Regions from separate parts of the Chryseobacterium turcicum genome, predicted to be linked through region 3. Evidence: riboswitches for the same ligand, from Rfam matches in the RefSeq annotation. Region 3 holds a riboswitch; each other region holds the start of a gene.
What was found. A riboswitch is a leader RNA that binds a small molecule or an ion and turns the genes downstream of it on or off. The one in region 3 is predicted to bind thiamine pyrophosphate.

Region 1 (8,036 bases), 400 kb from region 3:
TATGTGCGAAAGTTGCCATTAATAAAAGATTTCTCAAAGGGTAAGAAATTAAAACAAAATTCACATAAGAAACAGTTTTTTAATATTACAATCAAGAACTTGGTACAGTTTTGGCTAATACAAGAATGTTTTGAAAAAATATTTAAAATGAAGAATATTGACAAGAAAGTAATTAATGAAAATGGGGCAATTGAACATTTAAAAGTATTCTATCCTTCGTTACAAAAGGAAATCGTGCAACTTTCAGCACAAGATAACTTTGCAGGAATTATTCAGACAACAGTAGATCACCTGAAAAACCTGTTACAGGAATCGAAAATCAACATTGTGAATCACAACATCAAAATGATGGGCTGGATTTACAGGAATGGAACGCAAAACGTAAAACAGATTATCGAAAATCTTTTTGTAAGGTCTTTCAAGAGTTTTAAAAAGCAAACCGACACTCATCAATGGGATATTTTATATCAATATATGCCGGTAAGTTTTCAAAAAATCTATGTGAAACAAGCAAAAATGGACGAAATCTTATTCAAAAGACACTAAATCAATATTATATACATTACGAAAAAATCCCGGAGCAATTGCGCTTCGGGATTTTCTTTTTATATGAAAAAGACTATTATTTATTGAATAAAATCTTTTTCACGCAAAGATTTTAATTTTTAGGCTTATTGTATTAAACTTTTTATTTAACCACAAAAGGCACAAAAGATTTAGATATTTCTATTAAAGCTTATTTTTAAAATGAAAAAAGAACACATAAGTTCAAAAAAATCTTTGATTTTTAATTCTTTGAGAGCTTTGAATATCTAATACTATACATTTCGACTTTCTTTTGCCCTTTTTGCGGTTAAACAAAAATTAGTTTAAACAGCTTTATTATTATAAAACCACTTTGAAACAACTGTTTTAGAGTGGTTTATTTTTATGAAAGCTTCATTTTTTGAAGACATCAGTATCCTTTAATTTACAAATCAATATTTTTCAATACTTTTGTGTTACGCTTTAGGGGTATTCTGAAAAGAATTGAGAGAGTCCCTTTGAACCTGATACGGCTTACACCGACGTAGGGAAAAGCAATATGTCATATTCTAAAATTATGACTGTTGTACCGGATTTTATCCTAAAGCTTTTATTGATAAAAATTTTAGAATGGAAAACAATCTTTGGCACAACATACTTCGAGTACGAAACACTTCTCCTCTCGTTCACAGTATCACCAATTATGTTGTAATGAACAACACGGCTAATGCAGTTCTGGCAATCGGCGCATCACCAATAATGGCTCATGCAAAATCTGAAGTAGAAGAAATGGTAAATATTTCACACGCATTAGTCATCAATATTGGTACACTTGATGAATATTGGGAAGAGACCATGCTTATCGCAATAAAAAAAGCAAACGAACTCAATAAACCTTGGATATTAGACCCTGTAGGAGCTGGAGCAACATCTTATCGTGATTCTGTATTAAGTAAGATAATCTCTTTAAACCCTACCGTAATTAGAGGAAATGCCTCTGAAATTATCGCTCTTTCAAAAACCACTAAAACAATTACAAAAGGAGTAGACAGTACAGCCCAAAGCAATGAAGCTGTAGAAGCAGCCAAAATATTGGTACAAAATCACAAATCAATAGTCTGTATTTCTGGTGAAACCGATATTATCATCAGTGAAAATCAAGAAATACACTTAAAAAACGGGCATCCTATGATGACTAAAGTTACCGGATTGGGTTGTACAGCAACTGCGCTGATTGGTGCTTTTATCGGAGTTATAGAAAACAAAACCGAAGCTGTCGTTTCTGCAATGAGTTTATTGGGCGTAGCAGGAGAAATAGCCGCGAAACAAAGTACAGGCCCAGGAAGTTTACAACTTAATATCATTGATAAACTCTACAATATTACCGAAGAAGAGTTTTCTACCTATTTAAAACTGATAAAACAATGATTAAGAAAACATCATTTCCTTATCAGCTGTATTTAGTGATTTCTGAAAAAGATTGCTTGGGAAAAGATTTTCTTAAAGTTGCAGAACAATCGATTTTGGGTGGTGTAGATATTATTCAGCTGCGTGAAAAAAATACCTCAACAGAAGATTTTCTTAGAAAAGCAATAGCTTTAAAAGAGATTACTGATAAATATAATATTCCGCTTATTATTAATGACCATTTTGAGATTGCCGAAAAAATAGGTTCATTTGGAATTCATGTGGGAAATAATGATAAAGCACCCTCAATTCTCAGAAATGAATTATTTTTTAAAGATAAAATGATTGGATATTCCATCGAATATTTGAGCCAACTCGAAAGTGTAAATACAGAAATATCAGATTATCTGGGAATCAGTCCGATATTTAGTACAGACACCAAAAAAGATACAGTAACAGAATGGGGATTGGAAGGTTTATCTAAAATAAGGTCTCTTACCGATAAACCTCTTGTCGCTATCGGAAATATCAATTTCTCAAACGCAGCCGCAATTATAAAAGCCGGAGCAGATGCATTAGCAATTGTATCAGCAATCTGTAGTGCAGAAAATCCCGAAAAAGCAGCTTACGAAATTAAAAATGAAATAGTAAAATGAAAAAATATACTTACCCCACTGTCCTTACGATTGCAGGTTTTGATGGCAGCGGCGGCGCAGGAATACAAGCCGACATCAAGACATTCTCAGCGTTGGGATGTTATGCAACCTCAGTACTTACTGCGCTTCCGGTTCAAAATACGATGGGAGTACAAAAAATATATCCCATTTCTATGGGAGCTGTTGCCGCTCAAATCGAAGCGGTATTGGATGATATTTTTCCTGATGCCATTAAAATAGGAATGGTACATACTCCTCAATTGGTTGAAACCATTGTAAATACTTTAGCTAAATATCCCAAAACTCCAATTGTGTTCGACCCGGTTATGGTTGCGACAAGCGGACACCGACTGATTGAAGAGGAAACCATTCAAACAATCGTTGAAAAATTATTTCCCATCGCGGATATTATTACCCCAAACATGGATGAAGCATCAATATTGGCAAAAATGGAAGTAAAAACTTTAGAAGACATGCAGATTGCTGGAGAAAAGATTTTAAAATCAGGTTGCAAAAATATTCTTCTTAAAGGCGGACATCAGGAACTTCCTATCATCACTTCATTATTTATTGAGGAAAATAGTAAACAATCTTCTTTTGAAACAGAAAAATTTAGCACCAACAATACCCATGGTTCCGGATGTACCCTTTCCTCGGCTATTGCAGCATACATTGCAAGAGGTGAAGAGCTACATCAATCGGTTGAATTAGCACAAGAATATGTCTTTGAGGCTATTAAAAACGGAAAAGATGTTCTCATCGGAAAAGGAAATGGTCCACTTAATCACTTTTTTAATCCCCATAAAATAATTAAAAATGAATTGGTCTGAATTAACCTGGAAACAAACTGAAGAGCGCTATCAAGCCATTCTTACCATGCCTTTTGTCTCTGAATTGGCAGATGGAAGTTTGCCCAAAGAAAAATTTCAGTTTTATATGGCTCAGGATTCTCTGTATCTAGAGCATTTTGGAAGAGCGTTGGCATTAATTGCAGCAAGAGCTCACGATATTAACAATACGTTGAGATATCTAAAATATGCAGAAACTGCCATCATTGTAGAAAATGCGCTTCATGAATCTTATTTTAAAGATTTTGGTTTAAACGAAAGAGGCGATATGCAGCCAGCCTGTCATCATTATGTACATTTTCTTAAAAGTACAGCTGCATTAGATTCGGTAGAGATTGCGATGGCTGCCGTATTACCTTGCTTCTGGATTTATAAAAAAGTGGGAGACCATATTTACAACAATCTACAATCTGAAAATAATCCTTATCAAAAATGGATAGATACTTACGGAGGCGAAGAATTTGGAATCGCTGTTGAACAAGCTATAAATGCGTGTGATGAAGCAGCAGCTTCTACAACACCCGCTATCAAAGAAAAAATGACTGAAGCATTTATCACTTCTTCACGAATGGAATATTACTTTTGGGAAGCAGCTTATGATAAAAAAAGCTGGATTTAATTGAATAAAGTGAATTAATCTATGGTTTCACTTTATTAATAACCCTTTAATTATTTCAAAAAAACAACCTCAAAAACATTTAAGCCCAGCTCTCATTACCTGAAGCTGGGTTTTATTATGAAATAATCATTTCTATTGAAGATTTGAAATATGAATTTGATATCTATTAGCAATTCAATTATATTTACAGCGCAAAAACTATAATTCAAAAGAAAACTAGGTGAATGGATAATTTATTAAATATTGTAACGGGAATCTCGCTGTTCATTTCATTTTTTTTGGCATTTTTTATGTTGACGGTCAAAACAAAACACAAGACCAGCAACTATCTTTTCGCTTTTTTTCTTATCATAACAGCCATCGATACGAGTGAACCATTGATTAGCCAAATTACAAACGGCCCTTCAAACCTCGGAATGTTTAGAGCCATGTTGTGTTTTTTACAAATTCCTACTTTTTACCTTTATGTTTTGTCGGTTTGCTATTCAGATTTTAAGTGGAAACCGAAATATTTTATTCATCTGCTTCCGTATCTAGTTGCAAATCTTGTTTTATTGCCTCGTTTTTATCTGGTAGACGTAGATTCTAAGCTTGATTTTATCATCAACCGCCAAAATATGATAGAGCTGCAAATCAATCATTGGTTGTTGCATCTTCAGATTGTCTTTTATTTTACCGCAGCTTTTCTGGTATTGAGAAAGTCGAAAAAGCTTTATTTGGAGAATAATTCGGGCGGAAGTCTGAATTCTTACCAGTGGCTTTTTCAGTTTATCAGCGTTTTGGCGACTCTTTATCTGATTGTTATTTTAAAGAATATTTTAAAATTTTCTGATTATCCATACATTTCTGATTGGATTAAAATAGGAATTCTTATGCTTCAACCATTTATCACGTGTTGGTATCTGTACAAAGCACTCAATAATCCAGGACTTTTTAGAAATATTGATTCAAAATTGAAACTCGTTTCCGATTTGATTTTGGAGGATAAAAAAATAGAGCCGGAGACACTGAATGAAGATTTATTGAAGCTCAAACAATACATGACTGATGAAAAACCATTTCTTAATCCTGACTTAAAAATTCAGGATATTTCTAAAGAAATCGATGTTCCCGTTCGCGAATTATCCGTTTTAATTAATCATCAGTTAGGGCAACATTTTTATGATTTCGTCAATACTTACCGAATTGAAAATGCCATGAAAATTCTGAAAGACACATCAAAATCGAAGGTTACTATACTTGAAATCTTGTATGAAGTTGGTTTTAATTCTAAATCTTCCTTCAATACAGCCTTTAAAAAACAAACCGGAAACACGCCCACCGAATACCGTAAAGCGGTATAAAACAACAGTTTGTAATTACTCGTACGTTTTAAATCATTACTCTTACCCATTCTTTTCTCGAAATAGGGTCGAATACATGTATTCGGTCGCATAAGATTTTGCACTTCCACATCTTTGTATCGAAATATTTATCAAACCTTAAATAACGATACAATGAAAACAATTTCTTACATCAGCTTATTTCTATTATTCTTTACAAGTTTTCAAGTTTTTGCTCAGAAAAAAAATTACAGCTTTCTTACCGATAGTTTGAAAATTGAAGAACAATTAGAAAAGTACAAACTTCCAGGATTTAGCGTGGTTGTTTTTGAAAACTACAAGATTGTTTATTCTAATCAATTCGGAGTAAAATCTGCAAATTCTCCAGAGAGAATAGATGAAAATACCGCATTTTCTACAGCATCTATCTCAAAACCAATTACAGCGCTGCTTTGCTATATTATGGAAGAGAAAGGACTTATCAATCTAGATGAACCCATCGACAAACATTTAAAAAGATGGCATTTACCAAAAAGTAAGTTTACCGAAAAGAAGAGCCCGACATGGAAACAGTATCTGAATCATACCGCAGGAACTACCCAAAGCGGATTCGAAGACCATTATGAAGGAGAAAAAATCCCGACTTTAGTAGAAAGTCTTTTAGGAAAAATCCCGAGATATGATAAAGAAATTGAATTTACTTTTGAGCCCGGAACCGATTGGCAATACAGCGGTGGTGGCTACACCATTATTCAAATGGCTTTGGAAGATACTTTTAACAAATCTATTGCAGAGCTTGCAAAAGAGCACCTATTTTCTCCACTTGGATTGAAAAACACCACAATGATTCAGCCTAATGAAAAAGGATTTTTAACGAATGTTGCATCAGTTCACGACAAAGACGGAAAAGTGATAAAAACAGGTTTGCCTATCACCCCACAAGTTGGTCCTTCAGGATTATGGTCTACACCTACTGATTTGGCTAAAATTGCTATGGAGATGCAAAATGCTTTGCGCAATAAAAATAACAAAGTGATTTCTCACAATGTTGCCAAAAAAGTAACGGAAGTAACCGCTTTGAAAAATGCCGTTGGTGGATGGAGTTACGGATGGCAAAAATCTTTTGGATATAACGATTACGATTGGTTTACTTGCAATGGCTCAAACACCGGAGTTGGCGGAACCGTAATGGGCACGATGAAAGATGGAAATGGCTTTGCCTTTCTTGCCAATGGCGAAAAACCAAATCGTTTTCCTGTGATGGGAGCAACGCAAAGAAAAATTCTGTCATTGATGAATTGGGAAGGAAAAACAATGCGTGAAAAAACTCAGGAAATACCTTCAAATCTAAAAAAACAACTCATCGGAACTTATGATGATTTTCTTTACGCACAAGGAATGGAAACCAAAATAGTAGAAAAAAACAACCGTCTTTATGTAGAGTCAGAACTTTTAGACCATTTTAAAGGAAAAAACGATAACGAATTGGTCTATCTAAAAAACGGGTTATTTAGAGTTATAGATTATCCTAACTTATTACAATTTGATTTTAAAGATGGAAAAGCAAGGTCTGTTACCTTGAAAAGAGATAATTTGACAACTACAGCTCAAATGGCTATTAAAGCAAAATAATCAAATGACAAGAATTAAAGACCGGATGCTTATATTGAAGCATCCGGTCTTTTTATTTAATACTTCTTGTTGTAAACTATGGATTAAAATCATTTTATATCAATAATCTTCAGAAATAATATGCTCGATACAATATTCTGCCAATGCAGTAATCGTTAAAAACGGATTCACCCCAATCGTTCCGGGAATTAAAGAGCCATCGATGATATAAAGATGTTCAGAACCTAAAAGTCGCCCAGCTTTATCTGTTGCTTTTCCCAATACTGCACCACCCAATGGATGATAACAAATATCGGCTCCGAATCCGTTATTAAACAGCAAATGCGCTCTTGTTCCGCCGTTTGCTTTATTCATTGTTTTAATAAAATATTCGGCATTTTTTCTGGCAAGAGCAACATTATTTTCAGACCATTTTAAATCTATTTTCCCAGAAATTGGATTAAAAAATACAGTACCTTTTTTGGGCACCGGACTAATCATTAAATAAAGTGAAGTAGCCACATCCATCCCCATCGGAAGTGGGGCAATTTCTGTAAAAAACGGATGCTCTTTATCATTCCAATTATCAATTCCTCCTACAGGAATTGTAGAATGATTTACCCCAGTTCCTCCCGAAAATGTTTTGACAAAATTTCTGCCCGTCATGAAGTTTCCGTTGTTGCCCCAATTTTGTCCAACTTCAGAATTTAGAGTCAATTTGTTATCATTTGACGATTTTAAAAGCAACTCTAACGTTCCCATCGTTCCTGCACATAAAAAAAGCTTTTTACAAACAATCTTCTTTTTTGCAATAATTTCTCCAACAGTATTCGTTTGAATCACTTCTAAAATATACGTATTATCTGAACCTTTTGTTATACTTTCAACTCTATGCAAATCATGAATTTGAACCTTGCCTGTTTCTTGGGCTTTTTTAAGATAGGTTTTGTCTAAAGATTTCTTGCCATAATTGTTTCCATAAATCACCTCACCTGCAAGAGCCGAACGTGGAACTTTGTTTTCATATTCAGCTTCCATATATTTAAAA
Region 2 (8,036 bases), 1.5 Mb from region 3:
AATGTGACCGAAAGTAAATGGAGAAGACAGTGCTAAAGCACAAGGGCAAGCGATAATCAAAACCGCAGAAATAACCTGGAACATCGTTTCCAAATCAATAAAATACCAATAAATACCGGCAACAAGTGCAATTCCTAAAATAATAAAGGTGAAATATTTACTGATGTCGTTAATTAAAGTGTCGAGTCCTGTTTCGTGTTTTTTGAAAGCTTCTTTATTCCAAAGTTGAGTAAGATAGCTTTGGTCAACGTTTTTAATGACTTCAAGTTCAAGAGATGAGCCGATTTGTTTTCCTCCTGCGAAGATTTTATCCCCCGGATTTTTAGAAATACTTACACTTTCCCCTGTGATAAAACTATTGTCGATATTTCCACTTCCGCTAATTAAAATAGCATCTACAGGAATGATTTCGTGATTTCTTACTAAAATTCTGTCACCAATTTTGATTTCTGAAAGTAGAATATTTTCCTGCTTCCCGTTAAAATCAACCTTAGTTACCGCAATCGGATAAAACGATTTGTAATCTCTATCGTAAGAAAGCGAGCTATACGTTCTTTTTTGGAAAATTTTCCCTAAAAGCATGAAAAATAGAAGTCCGCACAAGGTGTCAAAATATCCTGGGCCGTAATCAGTGGCGATTTCGTAGATACTTCTTCCGAATAAAACAAAAATTCCTAAAACAATAGGAACGTCAATGTTGACGATTTTGTTTTTTAAACCGTACCAAGCAGATTTGTAATAGTCTGATGCCGAATAAAATACAACCGGAACTGAAAGTAAGAACATTAAAACTCTGAATAAACCTTTGTAATGTTCCATCCAGTAGTCTTCTCCGCCGATATATTCAGGGAAGGCTAAAAACATTCCGTTACCAAAAGCAAATCCGGCAATTGCTAGTTTTATCAGTAAAGATTTGTCTAGGTTGTCTTCGTTTTTGTCAACGGTCTCAAGATTAATAGCAGGTTTGTATCCAAGATTGGTTAAAAATTTAGCTAAATCGCTTAATTTTAATTCATTATGATTAAAGGAGACCTGTAAGGTCTTTCTTGTAAAGTTTACCTGAGAATAATGAATGTCTTTGTGTAAAGTATGAAGGCTTTCTAGTAACCAAATACAAGAAGAGCAATGGATTACCGGAATTCTAAACGTGACAAGGCTTGTGTTGCCTTCAGAAAAATCGGTGACTCTGTCAAAGATTTCTTTGGTGTCGAGATAATCAAATTGTGAAGAGTTTTCTTCAGGTCTGATGCCCGCTTTTTTATTTAATTCGTAAAAATTACTAAGATTATTAGTATTCAGAATTTCATAAACAGATTTGCAGCCCGTACAGCAGAAAATTTTTTCGTCAAAAGAAATTCTTTCCTTTTCTATCCCTTGTCCGCAATGAAAACAGTTCTCGCTCACCTTCATAAATTATTGACTTACAAAATTATAACATTTTTTTTTTGTTTATCGATTTAAAATGTTCTATTTTTGTGACAAATGTCATAAAAAATGTCGCAGGAACAACAAATTGCTATTGAGGATAGATTTGCAAGAGTTTTTAATGATAAATCGTTTAAGGAAAGGCTAAACAGCGCAGATTTTGAAAAATATTTTAAAGCTAAAAAAAGCTTGAGTTTTCAGAAGAACGATATTATTTTTGAGGATGGAGAAACACCAAGAGGAGTGTATTTTTTGGAAAAAGGAGCAGCGAAGCTTTCAAAATCAGGAGCTTTTGGTAAAGATCAAATTTTAAGATTTATTAAAGAAGGAGATATCATTGGGTACAGATCTTTGCTTTGCGGAGAAAATTTTCAGGCTAAAGCTGAGGCGATGACTGATATTGAAGCTACTTTTTTACCTGCAGAAATTTTTATGTATTTGCTAGAAGTAGATTCGCAATTATCTTTTGTAATGCTACAAAAAATAGCTTACGAATTGGGAGAGTCTTCTAATACCATTACATTTCTTGCTCAAAAAACTGTAAGAGAAAGACTTGCGGAAATTCTTATTCTTTTAGAACAAAAATTAGGAACTGATCCTGAGGGTTTTATCAAAATTTCTTTAACGAGAGAAGAGATTGCAAACATCATCGGAACGGCTACCGAAAGTGCTATTCGATTGATTTCAGAATTTAAAGGTGACAGTCTCATTGAAGTAGACGGTAGAAACATTAAAATTCTCAACCACGATAAATTAATGAAACTAGGACACGTAGTTTTATAAAATCAAAATATCTAAGTCGGCGAAAGCCGACTTTTTAACTTTAAACAATCATATATATTATGTCTGTTCATTCCGAAATTAAAAGAGTTACTACTGAAACCTTACGAAAAATGAAATTCGATAAGGAGAAAATAACAATGCTTACCGCTTACGATTTTACAACCGCAAAAATGGTTGACGCCGGTGGTGTAGATACCATTCTTATCGGTGATTCTGCGGCGAATGTAATGGCGGGTTTTGAAACAACACTTCCCATTACGTTAGATCAAATGATTTATCATACTCAAAGTGTGGTAAGAGGAGTAGAGAGAGCATTGGTAATTGCAGATCTTCCTTTCGGAACGTATCAAAGTAACCCTGATATCGCCTTAGAATCTGCTGTTAGAATGATGAAAGAAGGTGGTGCTCACGCAATTAAAATTGAAGGGGGAAAAGAGATTTCAAAATCGATTAAAAAAATCATCAATGCCGGAATTCCTATTATGGGACATTTGGGATTAACGCCGCAGTCTATTTATCAGTTTGGAACCTATAAAGTAAGAGCTAAAGAAGAAGCTGAAGCTGAAAAACTAATCAACGATGCAAAATTGCTTGAAGAATTAGGCTGTTTTGGAGTTGTTCTTGAAAAAATTCCAGCAGATTTAGCTAAAAGAGTAACTGAAAGTATCTCAATTCCAACAATCGGAATCGGAGCAGGGCCTCATTGTGACGGGCAGGTTTTGGTATATCATGATATGGTGGGAATGAATAAAGGTTTCTCTCCAAAATTCTTAAGAAGATACCTCGATTTATACACAGAAATTACAGGAGCCGTTTCTCAATACGTGAAAGACGTGAAAGGTTCTGATTTTCCTAACCAAAATGAAAGCTATTAATGAAAAATAATTTACAAGCAGTACAAGGTGTCATCTCTATTTTAGCAATTATTTGTTTAGCAGTAGGATGGTTTAAACTTTTCCCAGATAATATTAATTATTTTCTATCGGCAAGGTTATTTTATATTTTAATAGGAATAAGCTTTGTTGTTCAGGGAAGAATGTTGACATTGACCAATCCTAAATTTGTTTATCCTATGTATGCAGCAGCTGGTTTGTGTGTTATCGGAGCATTTTTACCCATTGATTCAAGCCTTAACGTAATAAAAACAATCGGCCTTTTAGGAGGAGTGGTGATTTCTTTTATAAGCAGGTCACAGAACCGTTAATTTGAATATGGAAGAACAGATTGTTTTTGAAGACAACCATCTCTTAGTCATCAACAAAAAAGTCGGTCAGCTTGTGCAGGGCGACAAAACAGGTGATGAACCTTTGCTGGATTTAATTAAAAACTTTATAAAAAAAAGAGATAATAAACCCGGAAATGTGTTTTTAGGCTTGGTACATCGTATCGACCGACCAACTTCTGGTTTAGTAATTTATGCTAAAACCTCAAAAGCACTTTCGAGATTGACTCAGATGGTTAAAAACCGAGAAATTGAGAAGACGTATTGGGCAGTTGTAGCGAAAGAAATGATTCCTCAAACTCAAAAATTAGTTCATTATTTGCAGAAGAACGAAAAAAATAATAAAGCGATTGTCTTTACAAAAGTGACTGAAGGTGCAAAAGAGGCAATTCTTACCTACAATGTTATCAAAACTTTAGATAATTATCTTCTTTTGGAAATTGATTTGGAAACCGGAAGACATCATCAAATCAGAGCACAGTTATCAAAAACTGGAATTCCGATTAAAGGTGACTTAAAATACGGTGCACCCCGTTCAAATCCTGATGGAGGTATCAATCTTCATGCAAGAAAACTTCAGTTTATTCATCCGGTTACAAAAGAACCGGTAACGATTGTAGCTCCGGTTCCGCAGAATGATGCGATTTGGAGAGCTTGCGAAGAATAAATATTAAATAAAAATAAGTTATAAAATGGAAATTAGAGACAATCTGATTTCCATTTTTATTTTCTTACAAATGTAAAGTTCAGTTTTACTTTTCCACTTTTTAAGAGCTTTTTCCCGCTTTTCACTCTATCTTTTGGGTTACGCCTCCGCTTCGCTCCGCCGCAACCCAAAAGGATGCCGTTGCAATCGGGGCTAGATTGGAAGTGATTTGTTTAAATATCTGAAAATCAAGTACAAAATTTGTCATTTTATAAGGATTTCAACTCGAATCTTTCCAATATAAAATAAAAAGACATCTGCGTAATCTCTAAAATCAACGAGATAAAAAAAACAATATTTTCAAATATTTAAAACTTCCAGCCTCCATCATCCAACTTCCATCTTTTTCAAAAAATTTTGCACATTTCAAAAAAATAATTACCTTCGCTCCGAACTTTAGGGGTGTCTGTTGACAAAACAGGCTGAGACTTTACCCTTTGAACCTGATTTCTAGATCATACTAGCGTAGGAAAAAGTGAGATGACTTTGCTGTACATTCTATTGTACAATGATGGGCATTCCTAAAGTGTATTTAAAAATTTAGGAATGGAGCTCACAATCAATCACACACTAAGAAATTTTGATGTACTTCCCAAAACGCTGGAAGCACTTATCGCTATGGAATTACCTGAAAAGAAAAAAGGTATTGCCGTAGCGCTCAACAATCGCATAATTCCGCAGTCATTCTGGGCGGAAACTATTCTCAACAACAAAGATTCAATTTTAATTATCACTGCTACACAAGGCGGTTAAAAAATATTTTTATGGCTCATAAAATCACACGTTCGCCGTTTCCGAACTCAAAAAAAGTCTATGTTGAAGGGAAAATTCACCCAATTAATGTAGCGATGCGCGAAATACATTTAAGTCCGACAAAACTTACGAACGGAACTTTAGAACACAATCCACCAGTTACAGTCTACGATACATCAGGACTTTACACCGACGAAAATTCTGAAATCGATATTGAAAAAGGACTTCCAAGAATCAGAGAACAGTGGATTTTGGATAGAAATGATGTAGATGTTTTAGATGGAATTACTTCAGAATACGGAAAAGCTCGTCTTGCCAATTCAAAATTAAATGAACTGCGTTTTTCGTATAATCACCAACCGAAAGTTTCTAAAGAAGGGAAAGAGGTTACGCAATTGTATTATGCCAAACAGGGGATTATCACCGCCGAAATGGAATATATTGCCATTAGAGAAAACCAAAGAATCGAGCAATTAGATACTGTTTCAAAAGACATGGCTTTTCAACATCAGGGAAATAGTTTCGGAGCTAAAACGCCTAAAACTAAAATCACTCCCGAATTTGTAAGAGACGAAATTGCGGCGGGAAGAGCAATTATTCCCAATAATATCAATCACCCCGAAAGCGAACCGATGATTATCGGACGAAATTTTTTAGTTAAAATCAATGCCAATATCGGAAATAGTGCGGTTTCATCGAGCATCGAAGAAGAAGTTGAGAAAGCTGTTTGGGCTTGCAGATGGGGAGCCGACACGATTATGGATTTGTCAACCGGAAAAAACATTCATGAAACCCGTGAATGGATCATCAGAAACAGCCCGGTTCCGATTGGTACAGTCCCCATTTATCAGGCTTTGGAAAAAGTGAAAGGAGTTGCCGAAGATTTAACTTGGGAGATTTTTAAAGATACTTTGATTGAACAGGCAGAACAAGGGGTTTCATATTTCACGATTCACGCCGGAGTTTTGTTGAGGTATATTCATCTAACCGCAAAACGTGTGACGGGAATTGTCTCGAGAGGTGGTTCTATTATGGCAAAATGGTGTCTTTTTCATCATAAAGAAAACTTTTTGTACACTCATTTTGAAGAAATCTGCGAAATTATGAAAAAATATGACGTTGCTTTTTCTTTAGGCGACGGTCTTCGTCCGGGTTCTATTGCTGATGCGAATGATGAAGCTCAGTTTGCAGAATTGGAAACTTTAGGTGAATTGACAAAAATTGCCTGGAAACATAATGTTCAGGTAATGGTAGAAGGTCCTGGTCACGTTCCGATGCATATGATTAAAGAAAACATGGATAAGCAATTGGAAGTGTGTGATGAAGCGCCGTTTTATACTTTAGGTCCTTTAACGACCGATATTGCACCAGGTTACGACCACATTACTTCCGGAATTGGAGCGGCGATGATTGGCTGGTTCGGTTGTGCGATGTTGTGTTATGTGACTCCGAAAGAACATTTAGGGCTTCCCAATAAAGATGATGTAAAAGTTGGAGTGATTACTTATAAATTAGCGGCTCATGCAGCAGATTTGGCGAAAGGCCATCCCGGCTCACAATACAGAGACAACGCTTTGAGTAAGGCAAGATTTGAATTCCGATGGGAAGATCAGTTTAATCTTTCATTGGATCCGGATACCGCAAGATCTTATCATGATGAAACGCTTCCTGCAGATGGAGCAAAAGTTGCGCATTTCTGTTCGATGTGTGGACCAAAATTCTGTTCAATGAAAATTACACAGGAAATCCGTGAATCTGCAGAAAAAGGAATGTTTGGCAAATCTCAGGAATTCATCGAAAAAGGTAAAGAAATTTATATATGATTATTGTAATTACTCCTGAAGAATTAGTTGAAAATGAAACAGAGATTATCAATAAACTGTTTCAGGAAGGTTTGGATTTGCTTCACTTGAGAAAACCATTTATTAATGAAGATGAAATGACGAATTTTATTCAGAAAATAGATTCGAAGTTTCATTCTCAGTTGGTTTTACACAGTCATTATGATTTGGCAGAAATTTTTAATATTTCGAGATTTCATTTTAGAGAAATTGACAGACTAAATAATTTGTATAAATCTTTTACAGATAAAATAATTTCAACTTCCGTTCATGATATTGAAGCTTTTAATGAATTGAATGAAGAATGGGAATATGCTTTTATAAGTCCGGTTTTTCCGAGTATTTCTAAAAAAGGATATGGCGAAAATTCAACTGTTTTAAATGATCTTAAAAACCGGAAAAATCAAAATGTAAAATTAATTGCTTTGGGAGGAATTAATGAAAAAAATATGAACGAAATTTTTGAATACGAAATAGATGGAGTGGCTTTGTTAGGGGCAATATGGGAAAATGATGAGCCACTACATGTTTTCAGAAAATGTAAAGAAAACTTCAATAATTTATAAAGAATTTAAAATGTTTTTTGCCGTAAAAGTATCAAAAGAAATGATTGAAAAAAGCAACGAATTCAAGAATTTTTATAATAACAACTTTGACAAAGGTAATACGCTTGAGAACAAAACTTTCTCAAAATTTTTGGGATGTTAATTTAACGTGAACTCGACAATACTTTATTGATTTTCAACTATTAGCTATAATGCTTTTTCACGCAAAGTTTTTATTTAAACTAATCTTGATTTTAAGGAGCAAAGATTATCGAACAAGTCGATTAAGCTTGAAATATGCATGAGCTTTATCAAATCAATTCATTGATTCATCTTTGCTCCTTAAACTAAAACATGAAGAAAAATAAATCTTTGCGTGGAAAAATTCAAATAATCATTTTTTAACAAAGTATTGTAAAGAAAAGCTGTCGATTTTAAGGTCAAAAAGTTATAAACTATCAAGTATTGTAATTAGTAATTTGAAAATCAAGTGATTACTGTCGAGCTTGCATTGATTTAGTAGATGACAAAAAATCCCCAAAAAGCCTACAGATTTCCACAGATTTTTTTAGTCAGCAATAAAAATCTTTGATTTTTTAAACTTATATGTTCTTATCAACGAGATGTATTTTACTAAACTAATATGGCTTATGTGTCGAAAAAATTTGCAGCTTAAAAAATGTCAAATATTAATACAAATTAATCTCTTTTGCTGAGGTTTTATTCAAATTAAAAATGGAAAAATTACAATATATATCACA
Region 3 (8,036 bases):
AGTTATTCAAAAGCTAACAAAAAATAACGTAAACTTTTATATTTTGGAAACTTTTGAATTTCTATTTTTCAATCATTTCTTTTGATTCTTTTGCGGTTAAAATTATATTTTTAATTTTTTTATCACGTATCAAAACTAATTTTTTACGATTAAAACGTAATCTTCTTCCAGTATTTTATAACCTTGGTCGTACACAAACATGTATTCCGAACCGTTTTTATATACTTTTATGTTGGTGAAATAATTAAAATCAAAACCTAAGCCATCCAATTTTGACTTTGTAATTTTGGTTTTTCCTTCGATATTGATTTCACTCAGAATGCGATAATTTTTACGGAGTTTATTATTTACATTCCGCATCAGATTGCTCGAATCTTTATTCTGATTATTGTTGTAAGCATTTCTGCAAGAGTCGTTACAGAATTTTTTGTCGGACCTTCCGATAATTTTTTCTCCGCATTCAATACATTCCATGATAATTAATTTTTCAAATGATGTTTGTGTTTTTTCTTTAGCAATTTTATAAATCTGCTGTGAGTAGGGTAGCTTCTGTTTTTAGTCATATTGTTAAAAACCAAAGCGACTAAAAGTAAGATAAGACAACCCGACAGAACAGGTGAAAGTACGTACCAATATCCTAATTCAGGAATTTTTCCTGTGGAACTGACTGCAATTAAAGCTGTTGCGCCTCCCGGTGGATGAAGAGTTTTTGTGTATTGCATGGCAACAATAGAAAAAGCAACGGCAAGAGGTGCAGAGATCCAGATAATATCGGGAACAATTTTAAAAACAGTAACTCCGATTAATGCAGAAATAACATGACCTCCAACAAAATTTCTCGGCTGAGCGAGCGGACTTTGAATGGCTCCATAAATCAAAACACAAGAGGCTCCGAATGAACCGATTAAGAAAATATTTTCCTGTTTAAATAAATATTGGGACTGCAGGAAAGCAATCACTCCAATTCCAACAAATGCTCCTAAAAAAGACCAAAAATGTTCTTTATAATCAATAAGAGTTTCTTTATAAATAACATATTTTGAAACTCTGAGCGTTCTTTTGAAAGTTTTTTTCACGATAAATTTATTTGAAGGTGAAAGATACAACATATCCGTTTGTAAGCGGTTGTGATTTAACTGCAAAAGAAACTATAGAATTATTTGGCTTTAAAGAATGCGTGAATTTTAAACGCAATGTTCGCAAGATTAATTTATATAAAATGAAAACATTTTCCGTTCGCAAGGACACTTCGTTCAGCAAAGGTAAATTGCGTTTTTCGCTGAGTGGAACGCCTTTGCGGACGGAAAAATATCCTCAAACAATTTAAAAAAAATCTTTGCGCTCATTGCGTTAAATAAATAATTATGTTTAAATCAATATATAAAATCTCTTTTACAGTTTGAAAACAAAAGATTTTTATTTTCCAAAAAAAAGTCTCACATTTGCGGCATTAATGGGGTGCTGCATATTGCGGCTGAGATGATACCCGGGAAGTTTTTCCACACCTGATTCGGATAATGCCGACGTAGGGATTTTTATAATTTATCATCTCATCATTTAATTTATATAAGTTAATTTGATGCAGGACTTTTTACAACATACCACCTGGCAAGAATGGTTGGGTGTCTTCTTCTCAGTATTTCAGGTTTTATTAGCCCGAAAAAACAATTCAAACAATTATCTTTTTGGGATTGCCGGAATTTCACTTTCGCTTTATGTAATGTTTTATGCAAAGCTTTATGCAGAATTTACTTTAAATCTTTACTATTTGGTAATGAGTATCTACGGATTACTTTATTGGAAGTTTGGAAAAAGAAAATCTGAAACCGTTATTTCCGAAACGACGAATCAGGAAAAATTAATCACTGCAGGAATTGTGGTTGGAACTTTCAGTCTTTTCTGGGTTTTTCTTACCCATTTTACCGATTCTGATGTTCCGATTTTGGATTCCTTAGTGAGTGCTTTTGCTTGGGCAGGAATGTGGTTGATGGCTCGAAGAAAAATTGAAAACTGGATTTTACTGAATATGAGCAACATTATTGCAATTCCGTTGTTGATTCATAAAGGTCTTTATTTGTACGCAGCTTTGACGGTTTTCTTATTTATCGTTGCTATTTCAGGGTATTTGGAATGGCGGAAAAATATTAAATCTAAATTGGTTTCTGTAACTTAATCAGGTTGATGTTTAATTTTTTAACGCAAAGTTTTAATTTTATTAGCGTGGTTTTTTAAGGAGCAAAGATGGTGACAAGTCGCTTGATGAAGCTTGAAAACGGGGAGCTTAAAATTAATTTTATGAATGTCCGTAATTAATAACAACTTAATTTTTAAAAGTTTGTTTATCATTTCGCAGAATCTAAACTGATTTGTTTTCAGTGTGTTGAGATTCCTCTGGAATGACAAAACGACTGCTGATTTTAGCGTTATGCTTAAAGGCTGACATTCACTTAATTTAAATTCTGTATGATTGGCTTCTGATTTTTTTCAATCAGTTTTTTTAATTCTCGCAGATTGTACAGATTTAGCAGATTAAAAACAGCAGAAATTAATCTGCTAAATCAGCAAAATCTGCGAGATGAATTATTTTCATTTAAATTTAAACAAACTCTAAGAGTTTTAAAATATGTTTACACCTCAAGAATTAAGAGAAAAAATGCATGGAGCCTCTGAAGTTCCACATGAGATTATTAATCAAATTCATCAGAAAAGATTGCTTCAGATTTGGGTTCCTAAACTATATGGCGGATTGGGGTTGCGTTTAAATCAAGGGTTGAAAATTCTTTTTGATTGGTCAAAAATAGATGGGAGTTTAGGCTGGATGTTCACTTTATGTGCGGGAGCCAATTTTTTCTCCAGAAACTTAAAACCTAAACTCGCAAAAGAGCTTTTTGCGGATGCTAAAACCTGTTTCGGAGGAAGCGGAATGATTGGTGGAACTGCAGAAAAACAAACCGACGGAACTTTTTTGATTAACGGACTTTGGCATTTTGCAACTGGTGCCCCGCATTTAAGTCATTTTACGCTGAATGCAAAACTGACGGAAAACGGAAATTCTTTATTGGATGAATCGGGTTCTGAATTGATTAGGTCATTTGTTATTTCTAAAAATCAAGCTGAAATAATTCCGAACTGGAAATCGATGGGAATGAGAGCAACCGGAACGTATTCTTTCAAGGTTGAAAATGTGAAGGTTTCTAAAGACTACAGTTTTATTTATGATGAGTTTTTTACGGATGATGTTTTAGATAAAATTCCATTTAGAATTTTTGCAGATTTAACGCTGTTGGTTAATTATCTTGGGATGGCTTCTCATTTTGCCGAAGAAGCGATTGTCATTCGTCCCCATCTTGATTTGAATTTATTTAATAGTAGAATAGCGAAAGCGATGGAAAAAGTAATTGAGTTTGCTGATGAAATCGAATTTTTATTAACTCATTCTCAACTTATTATTTCTGAAAAACAATTTGAAATTCATGAGTATTCTTCAGATGTAGTTGAAAGTTTATCGCATCAGATTCTGGAGATGTATTTTCATTTGGGACTTAAAGCAACTCATACAGATTCTGCGATTTACCAAGTTTTTTGTGATTATTTTACTGCGACCCAGCATTCTAATTTTAGAAAAGAATTGAAGGAAGACTATCATCATACCATCAAAAGAATATAAATTTACATCGCTAAAATTATAGCTTCCGGATACGAGAATATTATTTGCAGGTGTACCAATGTAGAATTCAGACCGAAAAATGTAACTCTACATCTTTAGTACATCGCAAAAACTTAAAATCTCTTTTTAACCGCAAAAGCATCAAAAGAAATGATTGAAAAAAGAGAAGTTCAAAAGTTTACAAAATGTTTTTTAAGCTTTATCACTTGTTTTGTTAGCTTTTGGATGACTTATCCATTATAAAATCTTTTGTCACTTTTGCGGTTAAAAAAAATGTCATGTACTAAAATTGTTGTAATATAATTGATTTCGCCCCTTCAGTGCTTCTATATACGATATCGTGTTTTTTATCATTGGGTTTCACGCAATGCTTTAGTAAAACGTCCTTTCAGGACTTTGAATTTTTGAAGTACTATTGTTCTTACTCAGAGTCTAAAAAAAACAAAATTTCTTTTAAATATCAATGATTTCAATGATTGAATATTATTTTACATCAGAAGAATATAAAGTTGCAACGCTCGAATGTAAAGTTACAACGCAAGAATGTAAAGTTGCAACGCTCGAATGTAAAGTTGCAACGCTCGAATGTAAAGTTGCAACGCAAGAATGTAAAGTTGCAACGCTCGAATGTAAAGTTACAACGCAAGAATGTAAAGTTGCAATGCTCGAATATAGAGTTACAACGCTTCATTATAAAGTTACATCGCAAGAATATAAAATTACATCGTTCCAATGTAGAATCTCGGAGGTAAAATATTAATATGAATGTCCGTAATTAATAATAACTTAATTTTTAACAGCTTGTTTGTCATTCTGTAGAAATCTAAACTAGTTCATTTTCAATGTGTTGAGATTCCTGCGGAATGACAAAACGACTGCTGATTTTAGCGTTATGCTTAAAGACGGATATTCACAATATTAATAAACTTTTTTAAATGTTCGATTGAGATTTGAGAATATTGAAAAATGATTTTATACTTTGAATTTTTCTTGTATTTAAAATGAACATTTAAAGAAAAATTCTGTGAAATGTAGGGCAAACTTTAATAGTCAACATAAATTTGCTCTAAATTTGACATCATAAAAAGAAAGCCGTCGATTTGTTCTTTTGTTGGTTTTTTAGAGTATTGCTTTTTTATTTCGGCAATTTTGCTTTTAGTTTTTGCGAATGATAATTCTATTTTTTCGCTCTCTGTATTGCTTTTAATATAGTCTTCATAGGCTATTTTATAGTCTTTAGTTTTTTGAAATTCTTCGAATTGCTTTATTTTAAACTTCATGTAATCTTTGTTTTGCAGCTCTTTCTTTTTTTCTAAATGGTCATTTTTAACCGTGAGGAGGAGGTAGCTTTTGTAGTAACTTGAAAACCCGAAATTATCAGAATCGATAAAATCTCCGGTTGGAACTGTGAGAATTCCGGAGTAATTTAGCTTTACCGTTTTATTATCTGTAAAAATTTTGTTGTATACGGAAATCAATAAACCCGAATTAGAATCGTCGATTTTAAGGTCAGTGAGAAAAAGTTCATTATTTATGATTTCAAAATAGGCAACATATCCGCGCCAGTTTGCTGTAGAAGTTGTAAAATAGGTTTCTCCTTTTTCATCTTTTTTAATGAATTTTTCTCCGAAAATGGGATGATTTTCAGGATGTTCTTGAAAATATTTTTCTAAAGGGTCATTTAATAAATCATACTCTTTTCCATCAATTTTAATGAAATTGGGTTCTTGTCCGGTAGCAAAAAATTTTAGAGAAATAAATAGGAGTATGAATAATAATTTGAATTTCATTTATTTAGGTTTTGGGTAATTATTCTTTTGTTTTCTAAATAGGGATAGCTCAAAATATGGCTGGTTTCAAAATATCGGTACCATTTCCAAAACTTCCAAACATTGATATTAAACTTTCTATTAAACCACAAAAGATTTAGATATTTCTATTAAAGCTTATTTTTAAAACAAAAAAGAACACATAAGCTTTCAAAAATCTTTGATCTTTATTCTTTCCTCGTTTTCTGCATATACTTTGTAGAGTTTTCGGCTTCGGTTGTGTTAATTTGAAATTTGAGCGCTTTTCCTAATTTATTTTGTTCGTTGGTAAATATGTTTACCATAATTAGCAATGCCTTCCAATTGTTTTCAATATTTGAATCTGAATATGTTTTTAAAATATTTTCATAAAGTGGTTTGGGTATTAATTTCTTGGCAAACTTTCCTGATTTTCCAAGTGAAATCTGGAAATCGTGTTCGTTGCCAATATTCCATTCGATAAGTTGCCAAAACATAGGTCTTACCACATTTTCCAACATATCTTTTGCGTAGATTATCTCTTCTCTTTTTAGTCCTTTTGCAACATTGGTAATCGTCCACCAAAACTCATTGCAAACTTCGGTAAATTCCTTTTGAGTAGGTTTTTTGATATGATAATCTTTATCAGATGGCTTTGATGGCTTCTCAAACCGATGGTCTTTGTCTAGCCAAACAACCGTTAAACTGTCGGTTTTAAAATGAGATTCAAATTTATCTGCAGGAAATAATGTAAGGTCAATTCTATAATCTTCCTCAAAAATCATTAAAAACCCAAAAGCAAAATTGTCTTGATTGACATCTTTTCCTAATTCCATTTCATCCGGAAGTTGTTGCAAAATAGGTTTTCCTAACTTTTTAATCCAACTTCTGTCATTTAAAAATGAATTGAAATCATTAACGATAAAAACAATATCAAAATCTTGATATTGGTCAGGGCAAACGTTGGGATTTGCTCTTGAACCGTTTAAGATGACCGCTCTAATTCTTTCATCATTTTCGGCAAGTTGTAGAATTTTCTTTTTTTGTTTTTCTGTTTGCATCGTTGGTTTGGGAATTAGGGCGAAGGTTTTGCGCGTTAATAAAAGTACTATACTTTCAATAATAACTCAATTTTATAAAAAGGACTAATCTTCGAATTAGCAGTAACATTATCTTGCCAAATTGATGTTGTACATTGGCTTTTATTAAAAGGTGTATTTTATTGGATTTTGACTACCTTTTTTAATATAGTTTTCGAGAGATTGATTAAGGTATTTATTTCTAATACTTTCTTCGGCTATTTTTCCTGTAAAATACCATCTTTTTCCATCTTTTGTTTTAAGCCAATTTTCTATTTCATATACTTCTCTCACAATTCCACGATAAGATGCAATACCATATTTTATGGTTTTTATTCTTTTATCTGCAATTCGCCAAGAAATACGAGTAATATTATAAAGTTCTTCTGGTGACATGAATCTTTTATAATGCTTATTTATTGTTATTATAATAGCGGGTTCAGTAATGGTTACAATTTTTGCATCATAATATTGAATAACTTCATTAACTGTTTTTAGTCCGCGCTCCCAAGAATTATGTCCTTTTACTGAATTTGTCAAGTTTTGTAAACCTAAAAGGTCTATACAAGCACTTTCTATTTCTAATGCTTGTTCACTTGTTAAATCATGTCTCAAAATATAATGTTGAATTTCTAAATTATCATTAATAATTTCACGAATTAAATTTAGTTTATCTGTTTCATTTGAATTTTCTAATATACCAAATACGTGATGAAAAACTCTATTTCCAATGCCTTTACCAATGTAAAATATTTTAGAATTTCTTGGGTCTTTTAAGACATAAACGTAATGTCCTATTTTTTCGCAAACTGATTGTGAGAACTCTTTCATTGTTTTTAAGTTTTGAGTTGATAGTAAATTTTATTCCCAAAATTTCCACCATTTTTTACTGTCTAATTTTTCAATTTTATTTACTTCCTCTTTCGTTTCTTTTTTTGTTTCATTGTTTAGGCCTTTCTGAATAATATTTTTCTCATTTTCCAATGTTTTAAAATGTAAAAGTATTTTGTAATGTTCAATTTCGTTTATTGGATGAATAATATATTGTAGTTCATCAACTCTTTTGGCTTGCTTTGAAATGTATTTAATAAAATCATCATAAGGAACTTGTGCAATAGTGTCATTTTTTTTCATTAAAAAAACATAATCAACTTTTGGTAGTAAAACTGTATAGTTTGCTGGAAAAATTGCTATTTTCTTTTCTCCTTCTGGAAAGTCCATTATTCTTACACTTGGAAACTCTATTTCTTTTTCATAGTCTTCAATAAACTGTAATTTTCTTATATCTTCGATAAGCCTATCATAAAACATTTCTTCGGAAATAGTACCTTTAGAAAGTGTGTCAATAATATAATTTCCTGCATAAAAATCTCTAATGCAGCCCATAAATGTCATAACACCACCATCAGTTTTTCCCTCTTTAAACATTTGAATAAAAGTATCCATTGATAAATATTTAATACTTTCAATCCATTCTTCATTATAATCTCTCTCAAATTCTTC

Region 1: linked by a shared signal. The riboswitch ahead of thiM (hydroxyethylthiazole kinase) and the one ahead of pnuC (nicotinamide riboside transporter PnuC) in region 3 are both predicted to bind thiamine pyrophosphate.
Region 2: linked by a shared signal. The riboswitch ahead of thiS (sulfur carrier protein ThiS) and the one ahead of pnuC (nicotinamide riboside transporter PnuC) in region 3 are both predicted to bind thiamine pyrophosphate.

Annotation. Positions count from the first base shown of each region.
Region 1 is NZ_JAJNAY010000001.1:1,533,635-1,541,670, reverse strand. It holds gene LO744_RS07000 (DUF7674 family protein) at 148-546, shown strand; TPP riboswitch at 1,001-1,093, shown strand; gene thiM (hydroxyethylthiazole kinase) at 1,156-1,953, shown strand; gene thiE (thiamine phosphate synthase) at 1,950-2,588, shown strand; gene thiD (bifunctional hydroxymethylpyrimidine kinase/phosphomethylpyrimidine kinase) at 2,585-3,418, shown strand; gene tenA (thiaminase II) at 3,405-4,055, shown strand; gene LO744_RS06975 (helix-turn-helix domain-containing protein) at 4,280-5,398, shown strand; gene LO744_RS06970 (serine hydrolase domain-containing protein) at 5,552-7,009, shown strand; gene LO744_RS06965 (GMC oxidoreductase) at 7,109-8,036, opposite strand, start outside.
Region 2 is NZ_JAJNAY010000001.1:449,534-457,569, forward strand. It holds gene LO744_RS02210 (heavy metal translocating P-type ATPase) at 1-1,404, opposite strand, end outside; gene LO744_RS02215 (Crp/Fnr family transcriptional regulator) at 1,495-2,208, shown strand; gene panB (3-methyl-2-oxobutanoate hydroxymethyltransferase) at 2,268-3,083, shown strand; gene LO744_RS02225 (hypothetical protein) at 3,083-3,412, shown strand; gene LO744_RS02230 (RluA family pseudouridine synthase) at 3,420-4,097, shown strand; TPP riboswitch at 4,525-4,625, shown strand; gene thiS (sulfur carrier protein ThiS) at 4,683-4,889, shown strand; gene thiC (phosphomethylpyrimidine synthase ThiC) at 4,901-6,712, shown strand; gene LO744_RS02245 (thiamine phosphate synthase) at 6,709-7,296, shown strand; gene thiE (thiamine phosphate synthase) at 8,011-8,036, shown strand, end outside.
Region 3 is NZ_JAJNAY010000001.1:1,936,549-1,944,584, forward strand. It holds gene LO744_RS08760 (DUF2116 family Zn-ribbon domain-containing protein) at 136-477, opposite strand; gene LO744_RS08765 (HPP family protein) at 480-1,076, opposite strand; gene LO744_RS08770 (hypothetical protein) at 1,094-1,327, shown strand; TPP riboswitch at 1,445-1,549, shown strand; gene pnuC (nicotinamide riboside transporter PnuC) at 1,577-2,173, shown strand; gene LO744_RS08780 (acyl-CoA dehydrogenase family protein) at 2,624-3,667, shown strand; gene LO744_RS08785 (hypothetical protein) at 4,131-4,427, shown strand; gene LO744_RS08790 (hypothetical protein) at 4,711-5,457, opposite strand; gene LO744_RS08795 (aminoglycoside 6-adenylyltransferase) at 5,664-6,515, opposite strand; gene LO744_RS08800 (LEM-3-like GIY-YIG domain-containing protein) at 6,660-7,364, opposite strand; gene LO744_RS08805 (hypothetical protein) at 7,395-8,036, opposite strand, start outside.